DNA from 4 places in the Streptomyces sp. NPDC001493 genome. Region 4 is predicted to be linked to each of the others. Evidence: riboswitches for the same ligand, from Rfam matches in the RefSeq annotation. Region 4 holds a riboswitch; each other region holds the start of a gene.

Region 1 (3,265 bases), on a different contig from region 4:
TACGGGCCGCCGCCATGTCGATCAGGCCGCGCTGCGGGATCTCCCACGCCGTGCGGTACAGCGCGCGCACGTCCGCCGGGATCCAGCTGAAGCCCTGCACGGAGCCGCTCGCGTCGCGCAGCGCCTCACGGGTCCGCGCGTCCCACACGCCGAGCCGCTTCAGCTCGTCCACCAGGTACGCGTTGACCTGGAGGAACTCACCGCTGAGCGTCTCGCGCTTGAAGAGGTTGGAGACCTGCGGCTCGATGCACTCGTACACCCCGGCGATCGAGGCGATGGTGGCGGTCGGCGCGATGGCGAGCAGCAGGGAGTTGCGCATCCCGGTCTTCGCGATCCGGGCGCGCAGCGCCTCCCACCGTTCCGGCCAGGCCGGCGCCGTGTCGTAGTGGTCCGGGTGCAGCACCCCGCGCGCGGCACGGGTCTCGCTCCACGCGGGCAGCGGCCCGGACTTCTCGGCGAGGTCGCAGGAGGCCTCGTACGCGGCGAGCATGATCCGCTCCGAGATGCGGGTGGAGAGCTCACGGGCCTCGGCGGAGTCGAACGGCAGCCGCAGCTGGAAGAAGACGTCCTGGAGGCCCATCGCGCCCAGACCCACCGGCCGCCAGCGGGCGTTGGAGCGGCCGGACTGCTCGGTCGGGTAGAAGTTGATGTCGACGACCCGGTCCAGGAAGGTCACGGCGGTCCGCACGGTGGCGTCCAGCCGCTCCCAGTCGATCGTCCCGTCCGCCACGAAGGCGCCCAGGTTGACCGAGCCGAGGTTGCAGACGGCGGTCTCGCCGTCCTCGGTGACCTCCAGGATCTCCGTGCAGAGGTTCGAGGAGTGCACGACCCGGCCCGGCTCGGCGGTCTGGTTCGCGGTGCGGTTGGACGCGTCCTTGAACGTCATCCAGCCCTGGCCGGTCTGCGCCAGGGTGCGCATCATCCGGCCGTACAGCTCGCGTGCGGGGATCGTCCGGCGGGCCAGGCCCTTCGCCTCGGCGGCCCGGTAGGCGGCGTCGAACTCGTCGCCCCACAGGTCGACCAGCTCGGGGACGTCGGCGGGCGAGAAGAGCGACCAGGCGGAGTCGGCGTCGACCCGGCGCATGAACTCGTCGGGGATCCAGTGCGCCAGGTTCAGGTTGTGCGTACGCCGCTGGTCCTCACCGGTGTTGTCGCGCAGCTCCAGGAACTCCTCGATGTCCGCGTGCCAGGTCTCCAGGTAGACCGCGGCCGCGCCCTTGCGCCGGCCGCCCTGGTTGACGGCCGCGACGGAGGCGTCCAGCGTCTTCATGAACGGCACGATGCCGTTGGAGAGCCCGTTGGTGCCCCGGATCAGCGAACCGCGCGAGCGGATGCGGGAGAACGACAGACCGATGCCGCCCGCGTGCTTCGAGAGCCGCGCCACCTCGTGGTAGCGGCCGTAGATCGAGTCCAGCTCGTCCAGCGGGGAGTCCAGCAGGTAGCAGGAGGACATCTGCGGGTGGCGGGTGCCCGAGTTGAAGAGCGTGGGGGAGGAGGGCAGGTAGTCCAGCCGGCTCATCAGCCCGTAGAGCGCCGCGACCTCGTCCACCGCCCGCGCGGAGTCGTCCTCGGCGAGCCCGGCCGCGACCCGCAGCATGAAGTGCTGCGGGATCTCCACCACCTGGCGGGTGATCGGGTGGCGCAGCAGGTAGCGGCTGTAGAGGGTGCGCAGCCCGAAGTAGCCGAACCGGTCGTCGGCGCCGTCCGTCAGGGCTTCCTCGACCAGCGCGTCCAGCCGCTCGGCGTGCAGCGCCACGAACGCGGCCGTACGGTCCGCGATCAGGCCCTCGCGGTGGCCGACGGCGACCGACGCGGAGAACGACACCGCGCCCTCACCGGCCGCCTCGGCGGCGATGGTGCGGGTGAGCAGCCGCGCGGCGAGCCGCGAGTAGGCGGGGTCCTCCGCGATCAGGCCGGCGGCCGACTCGGTGGCCAGGGTCAGCAGCTCCGCCTCGTCGGCGTGCGCGCTGCGGCCCCGCAGCGCGGCGGCGGCGACCCTCCCCGGGTCGGTGTCCGGCAGGTCCGCGGTGAGGGCGGTCAGGGTGCGCAGCAGCGCGGCCCCGGGGCCGTCGACGGGCTCGGTGGCTGCGGTGGCTGCGGGCACGGACGCCGGATCGGCGGGCGCGATGGTCACGGTGGTGCTCTCCCTCGCTCGGCTCTGGACCGGCGGGGGGAGGCGAGGGCCGCGGGGCGCGCCACCTGGAGACGGGCAGCACCGCACACGGCGTCCACCGGCCCAACCGCGAGGCCCGGACGTACGGGCGTCCGGTTCGGGTGAGCCGGACGCGCTGTCGGCAGGTAGCCGGACTCGAAGGTGCGCGAAACGCGCGGTTCATACCGTTGCGGGACAGTTCCGGATTCGCACCGGATTCCCCTGCGACGACAGCGAGACGAGCATACATGTGGTGGCCGGGCAGCGAGAACGCCCCACATGTTGTGGCGGTGCGGGGCGGTGTTCCGGTACGCGGGAGGGTGCTGCGGGCCTTCCGGGGCGTGGCCGTGGCCCGTCCGGGTGGGGCGGGGAGGGTTCCGGACGGGGGTGCGACCAGGGCCGGGCTCTCTCAGCCGCCGCTGCCCAGGTCCAGCCGGTAGGTGAGCAGTGTCAGGTCCGGCACCGGCCGCCAGTCGCGTTCCGGGGTGCGTACGAAGCCGAGGCGGTGGTAGATCCGGTGTGCCCCGGCCATGGCGGGCTGGGTCGACAGGGCGAGCCCGGTGACCCCGGCGGTGGCGCGGGCCCGCGCCGCGCAGGCCCGTACGAGCGCTTCCCCGGCTCCCCGGCCGCGCCCCGCCCTGCCCACCGCCAGCATCCGGAACTCCGCCTCGTCCGGCGCCGCGACGTCGCACATGGGGCTGCCGGGCGGGGCGTAGGTGACTCCGCCGAGCACGGTGCCGGTGTCGTCCGCGGCCACCAGTACGTCCGCCACGGCGGCCCGGCCGGCCACGTCCCGCAGGCTGGCCAGATAGGGGTCGTCCTCGCCTCCGCCCAACAGCCCGTCACCGAGGTACGCGTGGGCCGTGATCTCGCCGAGGAGTGCGTACTCCCCGGGCTCGGCCCTTCTGATCGTCAGGTCCATGACCGTCATTCTGCGCGTCGTGCGGACGGGCGGACAGCCCGGCTCCGGGAACGGCTCAACCGCTCACGCCCACCTCGTTGTTCGGGGCTCCGTCGCCCTCCGGCGGGAGGTCGCCGCGCTGGATCGGCTGCGAGCCGGGGGCCTGGCCGAGGGGCGGGAGGATCCTGTCGAGCTCGGCGTCGTCCGCCAGG
Region 2 (3,265 bases), on a different contig from region 4:
CCTCGCGGACATCTCGGAGTTCATCCGTACCGCCTCCCGCCGCGGGGAGCCGGTGAGCAACACCCGATGAAGAGGCCCGAGATCGCCGTCACCGGACTGGGCATGATCACCCCGGCGGGCAACGACACGGCCTCCACCTGGGAGGGCGTGCTCGCCGGGGTGTCCTCGGCCCGTACGGTTCCCGAACTGGAGGGGTGCGCGGTCGACTTCGCCTGCACGGTCACCGGCATCGACCTGGACGACGCCGTCGGCGGCCGGACCGCCTACCGGATGGGCAAGTACGTCAAGTTCGCGGTGCTCGCCGCCCGGGAGGCGGTGGCCGACGCCGGTCTCGACCCGGGCGGCTGGGACGGCGCCCGGGTCTCGGTCGTGGTGGGTACCAGCAGCGGCGGGTCGGCGGCCCTCTCCGAGCAGGCCGTGGTGCTGGACCGGCTGGGGGCCGAGGCGTCCTCGCCCGCGGGCATCCTGCTCACCATCCCCAACATGCCCGCCGCGGAGATCGCGATCCAGCTCGGGGCCACCGGCCCCAGCCTGGCTCCGTGCACGGCCTGTTCGTCCGGGGTCACCGCCCTGTCGGTGGCGCGGGACATGCTGATGAGCGGTCAGTGCGACATCGCCGTCGCCGGGGCGACCGAGTCGATCGTCTTCCCGGTGGCGATGACGGGCCTGGCCCGGTCCGGTGCGGCGGCCCTGCCGGACGGCGACCCGTCGCTGCTCTGCCGCCCGTTCGCCGAGGACCGCGCGGGCCTCGTCATGGGCGAGGGCGCCGCCATCATGGTGCTGGAACGGGCTGAGGACGCCGTGGCCAGGGGGGCGGTCCCCAGAGCGTTGATCGCGGGCACGGGAGCCACCACCGACGCCCACCACCCCACCAGCCCGCACCCCTCCGGCAAGGTGGCCAGGGCGGCTGTCGACGCCGCCCTGCGGGACGCCGACTGGCGCGCCGAGGACGTCGGCCACGTCAACGCACACGGCACCGCGACCCCGCTCAACGACGCCACCGAGGCCGCCCTCATCGCCCGGGCCTACCCGCACCGGCCGCCGGTCACCGCGCCCAAGGGCGTGCTCGGCCACTGCATGGGAGCGGCGGGCGCCATCGAGGCCGCGCTCACCGTGCTGACCCTCCAGCACCAGCTCGTCCCGCCGATCGCCAACCTGGACGCCCCGGCACCCGGGTTCGACATCGACTGCGTCACCAAGGCGCCCCGGCCCGTCGCCGTCCGCCGGGCCGTCAGCCACTCCTTCGGGTTCGGCGGCCACAACGCCGTGATCGCACTGCGGCTGCCCTGACCCGGGAGCCGTGAACAGCGGGGCGCCGCCGGACGACCTCCGGCGGCGCCCCGTCGGCGTACCCGGTCCGGGGCCGTGGCGGTGGTCGTACGGCACCGAACAGGCATCCGGCCGGCGCGGCGGGGCGTGATAGCTTCCCAGTGCCAGTCGCACTCCACACATGGGGTCAGGGAATCCGGTGAGAGTCCGGAACTGACGCGCAGCGGTGAGGGGGACGGGCGGGGCCACGGCCACTGGGAGACCCACGGGTTTCCCGGGAAGGCGCCCCGTCCGCACGAACCCGAGTCCGAAGACCTGCTGGCGCCCTGCGACCCGTACGGGCCGCAGCATTCCGTACAACGGGCCCCGCGCATGGGCCCAGAGACGCCGAGGTACCCCGTGCCCCCCATGGCCGTGTTTCGAAAGCCCCGCCCGTCGGGCGACGCCTGGCACGCGCGCGTGGCCCGATCCGCCCGCCGCGCCGCCCTGCTGACGGCGGGGCTCCTGCTGACGACCGCCTGCGGCGGCACCGGAGACGACGCACCGGCCGCCGCCGGTGCGGCCGTCGACGGATACCCGGTGACGCTCCACAACTGCGGACGCACCGTCACCGTCACCTCCGCCCCGCACCACGCGGTCTCCCTCAACCAGGGATCGACGGAGATCCTGCTCTCCCTCGGCCTCGCCGACCGGCTCGCGGCCACCGCCACCTGGACCGACCCCGTGATGAAGGGCCTGGAGAAGGCCAACGCGAAGGTCCCGAGGCTCTCCGACAACGCCCCCTCCTCGGAGAAGGTGCTGGAGCGGGAACCCGACTTCGTCAGCGCCTCGTTCGAGTCCACCCTCGGCAAGGGCGGGGTCGCCCCCCGCGAACAGTTCGAGGACCTGGGCGTCCCCACCTACGTCTCGCCCTCCGACTGCACCGGCAAGGACAACAGCGGCGACGGCGACGGCGCCCGCTCCACCGCCCTCACCCTGGACAGCGTCTACGGCGAGATACGCGACCTGGCCCGGGTGTTCGGCGTACCGGAACGGGGCGAGAAGCTCATCCAGGACCTGCGGGCCCGCGTGGCGAAGGCGACCGACGGCATCGACGCCTCCGGCACCACCCTGATGTACTGGTTCGCCAACTCCGAGGCCCCGTACCTGGCGGGCTGCTGCGGGGCGCCCGGCATCATCACCACCGAACTCGGCGCGAAGAACGTCTTCGACGACACCCACGAGGAATGGCCCCAGATCAACTGGGAGACCATCGCCGACCGCGATCCGGACGTCCTCGTCATCGGCGACCTCACCCGCAAGTCGCAGACGGCCGAGAGCGCCGAGAAGAAGATCGAGTTCCTGGAGTCCAACCCGGTCACCAAGAACATGGACGCCGTACGGAACAAGCGGTACGTCCTGCTCAGCGGCCAGGCCATGAACCCCACCATCCGCACGGTGGAGGGCATCGAGCGCGTCGCGGCGGGGCTGCGCGAGTTCGGCCTCGCCGGATGACGGCCGACGGCGACCCGGCGGGCGCCCCTGCCGCCGTGCCGGCCGGCACCCGCCCGGTGCCGGCCGACGCCGGCGCCCGGTCCGTACCGTACGGGCGGCGCACCGGCCTGCGGGCCGTGCCCGAACCGCTCCTGTGGGGCGGCGGAACCGTACTGCTCCTGGCCTCCGTCGCGGTGGCCGTCACCATCGGCCCGGCCCGGATCTCCGTCGCCGACGTGTGGTCGGTGGTCGCCGCCCACCTGGGCCTCGGCGAAACGGAGCTGAGCCCGATCCGGGACGGCATCGTCTGGGACCTCAGGATGCCGCGCACCCTGCTCGCGGCCGTCTGCGGCGCCGGGCTCGCGGTGTGCGGGACCGTCATGCAGTCGCTGCTCCGCAACCCGCTCGCCGACCCCTTCGTCCTCGGCGTCTCCTCGGGGGCGTCCACCGGCGCGGTCGTGGTCGTGGTGCTGGGCGTCGGCGGGGGAGCGGTCTCCCTCTCGGCGGGCGCCTTCGTCGGAGC
Region 3 (3,265 bases), on a different contig from region 4:
GGCCGCCCCGCCGGCGGCAGAGGAGGAACCACATGGACGAGAACTACTACGAGTTCGGCACGGCCGCCGACCGCTGGAACCGCGCGCAGTTGTTCTTCGACGCGAAGGAGTACCTCACCGCGGCGCGCATTCTGGGCGGGCTCGTCGACGAGGTCCCGGAGCAGGTGGCCCCGCGCCTGTTGCTCGCCCGTGCCTACTACCACTCGGCGCGGCTCGGGAAGGCCGAGGCGGAGCTGCGGATCGTCCTGGAGCGTGACCCGGTCGAGGACTACGCGCGCCTGCTGCTGGGACGCACGCTGGAGCGCCAGGGCCGGCACGAGGAGGCCGCGCCGCACCTGCGGGTGGCCGCCGCCCTGAACGGCGACTTCAGCACCGACTGACCTTCCCCGGTGGCGGCGGCCGTCGCGGCGCCCCGGTCCTCGCCGAGGACCGGGGCACCCCCGGTGGTACGACGCCGGCGTGTGCGGCCGGAGAGTCTCTCCGGCCGCACACGCGTGGGACGCCCACGCGTGGTACGGGACAGCCGCGGGGTGGTCAGCCCACCGCCCCGGCTGTCCGGTGCGCGCTGTCCCGGAAGGTCTCGCCCCGCCCCCGCGAGGGAAGCAGCAGGCGCTCGGTGAGGGCACCGAAGATCAGCCCGAAGCTCACCCAGAGGGTGGCCTGGACCGCGAGGGTGGAGAGCCGGAATTCCCAGAGCAGGGTCGCCGGGAAGTCCGCGCCCACCTCGTCGAACGACGGCAGGAACACGTACGCGAGTCCGATCAGCAGGACGTATCCGGCGGACGCGGCGACGGTCGCGTTCCAGTTGCCGAGGCGCGGCGCGAGCCGCCTTCCGGCGATGACGGCGGCGACGGCGAGCAGGACGCTGAGCGCCACCATGAGGAAGAACAGCCCCGTACGTTGGCCGATGGTGTCCGGGTTGCCGACGGCCGGCGGGTTGGCGGGGTACTTCAGGAACGGTACGAGGTAGACGGTCAGCAGCGCCGCCCCCGCGACCAGGGCCGCGGTGGCCCGGGGGCCGAAGTTCCCGATGCGGCCGAGGGTGTAGCAGAAGACGAGTGCCGCGATGCCGCCGACGGCGACGCCGAAGACGAGGACGCCGGTGGCGAGACCGCCGGTGGCCTGCATCGTCCGGCTGACCAGTTCCTCGCCGCCGTGGTGGTCGTGGTTGTGGGCCTCTTCCAGGGCGATGGACGCGTCCACCCGGGACTCACCGAGGAAGTAGGCGACGAGGAGTGCCGCGACGCCCGCGAGCAGGCCCGCGAGCATGCCGCGGACCAGGAGTGCTCGAACGGATATGGAGTTCATGAGAGTTCGGTTCCCCTGAGGTCTAGTGGCAGGGGAAGCCGAGAAGGTGACGGCCGTCGTGGACCCACTCGTGAACGGCCTCGCCGGAGAAGACCGAGGTGGCGCCCTGCTCCGCGCCGACGAAGTACAGCAGGACGAGCATGAGGATGCCGAAGAAGACCGCCCACGGGGCGATCGCCTTCAGCGATATGGGGGTGACGGCGGGTACGCCGGTCGAGGGTGCGGCAATGTGTGCCATGGCAGAACCTCCTGAGGGAACACGCGTCCCGATCGTGGTGCCTGAGACGACGGTGTTGGGTCTGACTTCCCGCAGGTACGGGTTCACAGTGGCGCGACCGTGCCGGATTCTCACCGGACTTCCGTTACGCCGTCGTCATGCTGGTCAGACCATAGCGCCTGCGTTCGGGCGCCGCCATGGGGCGTCGCGCCATCCTCTCCTCAACACCATTGCTCAGAGCGGCTGTTGAGAAAAAAGATCCTTCCGCGACGACCTTGCGGGTGACATTCGCCTCACCGGCACCGAACCACGCACCGAACCACGCACCGCGTGAGGCCGGTTCACCGGCGACGCCGTCGGCCCGCTCGGCTCCCCCGCCGCCGGCATCTCCAGTCGCGCGCCGCGGTTCCGGCCCCGCCACCCGTCCGGCCCGGGCGGAAGGGTGGACAGCCCGGTCACGGCCGGCCCGAGCACCCGGGCTCCACCGTCCGCGGCCGCACCCGCTCGACCGGCCGCAGGTCGGGAGGCTCTTCGCGATGTGGATGTGGCGATCGGTGCCGTGGGCGAGGCGAGGACGACCTGACCGGTGAGGCCACCCGGGTCGCGGCCCGCCCTCCCGGGCCAACTTCGACAAGAACATCGCCCAGGGCAAGCACCACGCCCAAGCCCTCCTCTGCCTCGCGGGACGACGAGCCGACGTCCTCTTCGCGATGCTCTGCGACGGCACCTTCCACGAACCCCAACCCGCCCGGTCTGTTTGACCGAACACCACGCTGCGAGCGCTCAGGAGACGGGCCGATCTGCGACGTCTCGGTACTCGTCCACGAGCCGGAAGAAGGCGTCGAGCGGAGATTCACAAGGAAGGTTCTCCACGATCGCGGCGTCCCATCCAGTCGCCATCGACCATCCACGGGTCCTGCTGAGCCAAGCGGCAAATCCTCCGCTTCCGCGATGAAACGGGAACTCCTCATCGGCATCGTGGACCTGAAGAGCGAGGTGGTAGCCGAACATCATCACCGCCAGTTCCCGCAACGAGCCGTTACGCACCCATGCGTTCGGCCGCTGCCGAACGGCATCCAGCAGGTCATAGACGTCCCGCCACTCTTCAACAGCGCGCGCCTTCGACTCTCCGCCTGACACTCCCACCGCATCCCCCTCTCCAGCCGACACCACCGGCAAGCTAACCCGCCACCTTGACGAACCACATAGGGCCCCCTGCCACGCTCCCCGCCGCGCCCAATCGTGCATGGTCACGCACAGTTGTGCACCCGGCGGAACGATCGCAGCAATTCCGCACGCTCACCCGAGGCCGGGCGTCCCTCACCCTCGCCCCCGTCATGGCTGAAAATCGCCCAGAGGATTTGCGCCCGCACGGCGGCCGGCACGACGATCCCCCGCGCCCTCATCCCACCCCTCCCCGGCGGCCCACCACGGGCAACCTGCGGCATCACACCAGCTCAAGCTGCATGCACATCTGCACTCCCCCCGCTCACGGTCAACATCTCGACACTCTCGAAAGCTTGGCCGGAAGTCGTACCCGCAGCCGTCACGCGCAGATCGCTTCGCACCTGCCTGTCTGAAACCGACCTACGCACGACCCTTGACCTCGGCGCGCGGCGGCGCCTACTTTCCGTGCAGCGATTCGCCATATTGACCAACGTTCATATACATGAACTCGGAAAGGTGCTCCATGCTAGAGGGCGTTCTGTTCTTTCCCGTGACTCCGTTCGCTCCGGACGA
Region 4 (3,265 bases):
GTCGTCACCCTCGCCAAGGGCCTGGTTCGGGGCACCGCGTCGATCGCCGGAGAGATCGCCGCCAACCGTGCCGACCTCGCCTCCCGCTCCGCCTCCCCGGTCACCCGCGACCCCGCCGTACGCGCCAGGACCACGGCCGTCACCGCCGCCGACGGCCGGCGCTCCCAGCCGTACGCCGAACGCGCCGCCGCCCAACGCGCGCACCTCAAGCTGCCGTTGCTGCCGACGACGACCATCGGCTCGTTCCCGCAGACCGACGAGGTACGGACGGCACGCGCGGACCTGCGGGCCGGCCGCGTCGACACGGCCGGTTACGAGGAACGGATCCGGGCCGAGATCGGCGCGGTCGTCTCCTTCCAGGAGAAAGCCGGGCTCGACGTGCTGGTGCACGGCGAACCCGAACGCAACGACATGGTGCAGTACTTCGCCGAGCAGCTCACCGGCTACCTCGCGACCCGGCACGGCTGGGTCCAGTCCTACGGCACCCGCTGCGTCCGGCCGCCGGTTCTGGCGGGCGACGTCTCCCGGCCCGGTCCGATGACCGTGCGCTGGACCTCGTACGCGCAGTCGCTCACCGCCCGTCCGGTGAAGGGCATGCTGACCGGGCCGGTGACGATGCTGGCCTGGTCCTTCGTCCGGGACGACCAGCCGCTCGGGGAGACGGCCCGGCAGGTCGCGCTCGCGCTGCGGGACGAGGTCGCCGATCTGGAGGCGGCCGGTACCTCGGTGATCCAGGTGGACGAACCCGCCCTGCGCGAGACGCTTCCGCTGCGGTCCGCAGACCGGGCCGCGTACCTGGGGTGGGCGACCGAGTCCTTCCGGCTCACCACCGGCGGCGTACGGCCGGGTACGCAGATCCACACGCACATGTGCTACGCCGAGTTCGGCGACATCGTCCAGGCCATCGACGATCTCGACGCCGACGTCATCAGTCTGGAGGCGGCCCGCTCCCGCATGGAGGTCGCCCGCGAACTCGCGGCCCACGGCTACCCGCGCGAGGCGGGACCGGGCGTCTACGACATCCACTCCCCGCGTGTTCCCAGCACGGAGGAGGCCGCCGGACTTCTGCGGGAGGGCCTGAAGGCGATTCCCGCCGAACGGCTGTGGGTCAACCCCGACTGCGGCCTGAAGACCCGCGGCTGGACCGAGACCCGGTCGTCCCTGGAGAACCTGGTCGCCGCCGCTCGTACGGTCCGCGGCGAGCTGTCCGGATCCTGACCCGGGGAGCAACGGCGGGGCCCGGGAGCAACGGCGGGGCCGGGACGTCTCGGGCGTCCCGGCCCCGTCGGCCCGGCTCGCGTCGGACGTGCGCGGGCCGGGGCGAATCCCGACCGTTTCCCGCCGCCCGGGCCGCTTCCGGGCGGGCGGGCGGGCGTCCTCCCCCGCCGGTCGGCCGTCCTCCGCCGGGGCCGGTCCTACCGGAGGCCCCGGCGCCCGGGAGGTTCGAAGGTGTAGAGGTCGAGGATCTCCGGGCGCGGGGCCACGCCCGGCCCTCCGGCACGTATCCAGGAGGCGATGTCCTCGGTCGCGTCGGGGTCGTTGACCAGTCCCAGCCAGACGGGCCGGGCTCCGGCGGCCCGGCCCTCGGTGGAGGGCTGCACGACCACGACGTTGGCCTGGTCGCAGACGTCCAGACAGTCCGATATCCGCACCGGGGCCTCCTCGCGAAGGCGGTCCGTCTGCGCCGCGTGATCGACTCCGGTCACCTTGCGGCTGCCGCAGCAGCAGTCCCGGCACACGACGACCCGGCAGGGCACCGCTCCGGCCGTCGCGCCCCTGCCGGGCACGACCCCGGTCCCGGTGCTGTTCTTCTGTACGTGAGCCTCTTCGGCCGGCCTTGCGGGCACGCCGAACCACCCCTCTCCGGGGAGATCCGCCCCGGCGTTCGTTGAGGAGGCGACCGCGTGAGTCTCCTGGCTCTCGGGTCGCCGCTCGTCCCGCCCTTCCCGCCCCTCGCCGGAGGCAGTGGTACGCCGGGATTCGCTCACCGATCACAGTGGCGGGACCGCTCCGGTTTCGCACCGGATTCCTCGGACCGCCGTCGCCCTGTCACCGGGCATCATCCCATCCGGCGCGCTGGGTCGGTACGGGCGGGAGCGGCACGGCCCGACCCGCCCCTATGATCATGCGCCTGACACATCGTCGTACCCGAGTCATATCTGAGTCGTACCCGAGTCGTACCCGAGGAGTGCCACCGATCATGCGCCTGACCCGTATCGCCACCACCGTCCTTGCCACCGCGGTCGGCTTCGCCGGAGTGGTCGCCACCGCCCCCGGTGCCGCCGCCCAGTCCGGCTGCCAGTACAAGGTCGTGTGGCCGACCGCCGGGGTGTACGAGAACCCGAACCCGAACAGCGCCGTCGTGAAGACCAAGTACGCCGGTGACATCGTCGGCGCGTCGACCTGCGAGGGAGCGTCGTACAACGAGTACGGCTACGTCCTGGTCACCACCGACGCGGCCGCGGACGGCCGGGGCTGGATGCGCGAAGGGGCGGTCGTCGCCATCTGAGCCGTCCCGCCCGGAACGGACGTCCGGGGCGGCGTGGCTCGCGGCCCGACGCGGCCCCCGACCCGACACTCCCCCGGCCCGACGCGGCCCCCGACCCGACGCGACTCCCGGCCCGCCCGGTTCCCCGCCGGTGCCGCCCTGCGCCCGCACCCGGCCGGAAGGCGCCCTACCTGCCCGGCTCTCCCCCGTCCGCTGCCGCGACGAGGAGACCGGCCAGGGCCTGGTCGACGACGGCGGGGGCGAAGTCCTCGGTGAGCTGGTCGGTGAGGTGGGGCAGGAGCAGCCGGATGTAGCAGGCGCCCCAGATGAGGTCCACCATTAGTCCGGGGTCGGCGTCCGTACGGATCTGTCCGCGGTCCTTCGCCTTCTCCAGCAGGGCGAAGGCCTCGCGCCGGCGCGGGCCGAAGTAGTGGTGCTCGAACTGTCCGGCGAGTTCCGCGTCCGTCTGGGCGGCGCCGATGAGCTGGGCGAAGACGGGACCGGCGGGCCGCTGGGTGGCGAGCCGGATGAACGCGGTGATGAACCGCGTCAGGTCCGCACGGACGTCTCCGGTGTCGTCGAGCGCGACCTGGTCCCCGACGGCGTGCCGGAATCCGTCGAGGGCCAGCGCACCGCGTGAGGGCCAGTGCCGGTAGACGGTCGCCGGGCTGACGCCGGAGGCGGCGACGACCTTCTCGACGGTGAAGCCGGCGACCCCGTGCGCCATCAGCACCTGCGCCGCGGCCTCCAGCACATCGGCACGGACCTCGGCCATCG

Evidence for each region. Region 4 has a riboswitch for cobalamin ahead of ACWCWD_RS24600 ((2Fe-2S) ferredoxin domain-containing protein). Riboswitches for the same ligand answer to the same signal wherever they lie in the genome.
Region 1: another riboswitch for cobalamin. It lies ahead of ACWCWD_RS10130 (ribonucleoside-diphosphate reductase subunit alpha); the one in region 4 lies ahead of ACWCWD_RS24600 ((2Fe-2S) ferredoxin domain-containing protein).
Region 2: another riboswitch for cobalamin. It lies ahead of ACWCWD_RS32380 (ABC transporter substrate-binding protein); the one in region 4 lies ahead of ACWCWD_RS24600 ((2Fe-2S) ferredoxin domain-containing protein).
Region 3: another riboswitch for cobalamin. It lies ahead of ACWCWD_RS02470 (CbtB domain-containing protein); the one in region 4 lies ahead of ACWCWD_RS24600 ((2Fe-2S) ferredoxin domain-containing protein).

The regions. Positions count from the first base shown of each region.
Region 1 covers NZ_JBSFHV010000005.1:144,390-147,654, forward strand. The annotation lists gene ACWCWD_RS10130 (ribonucleoside-diphosphate reductase subunit alpha) at 1-2,134, opposite strand, end outside; cobalamin riboswitch at 2,277-2,399, opposite strand; gene ACWCWD_RS10135 (GNAT family N-acetyltransferase) at 2,562-3,074, opposite strand; gene ACWCWD_RS10140 (hypothetical protein) at 3,130-3,265, opposite strand, start outside.
Region 2 covers NZ_JBSFHV010000032.1:41,794-45,058, forward strand. The annotation lists gene ACWCWD_RS32370 (acyl carrier protein) at 1-70, shown strand, start outside; gene ACWCWD_RS32375 (beta-ketoacyl-[acyl-carrier-protein] synthase family protein) at 67-1,290, shown strand; cobalamin riboswitch at 1,418-1,606, shown strand; gene ACWCWD_RS32380 (ABC transporter substrate-binding protein) at 1,678-2,763, shown strand; gene ACWCWD_RS32385 (FecCD family ABC transporter permease) at 2,760-3,265, shown strand, end outside.
Region 3 covers NZ_JBSFHV010000001.1:636,236-639,500, reverse strand. The annotation lists gene ACWCWD_RS02480 (tetratricopeptide repeat protein) at 33-380, shown strand; gene ACWCWD_RS02475 (CbtA family protein) at 535-1,308, opposite strand; gene ACWCWD_RS02470 (CbtB domain-containing protein) at 1,331-1,546, opposite strand; adenosylcobalamin (AdoCbl) riboswitch at 1,550-1,696, opposite strand; partial or broken gene ACWCWD_RS02465 (IS110 family transposase) at 2,134-2,286, shown strand; gene ACWCWD_RS02460 (hypothetical protein) at 2,309-2,695, opposite strand; gene ACWCWD_RS02455 (5-dehydro-4-deoxyglucarate dehydratase) at 3,216-3,265, shown strand, end outside.
Region 4 covers NZ_JBSFHV010000018.1:89,155-92,419, forward strand. The annotation lists gene metE (5-methyltetrahydropteroyltriglutamate--homocysteine S-methyltransferase) at 1-1,218, shown strand, start outside; gene ACWCWD_RS24600 ((2Fe-2S) ferredoxin domain-containing protein) at 1,416-1,787, opposite strand; cobalamin riboswitch at 1,907-2,032, opposite strand; gene ACWCWD_RS24605 (glycosyltransferase) at 2,201-2,509, shown strand; gene ACWCWD_RS24610 (TetR/AcrR family transcriptional regulator) at 2,676-3,265, opposite strand, start outside.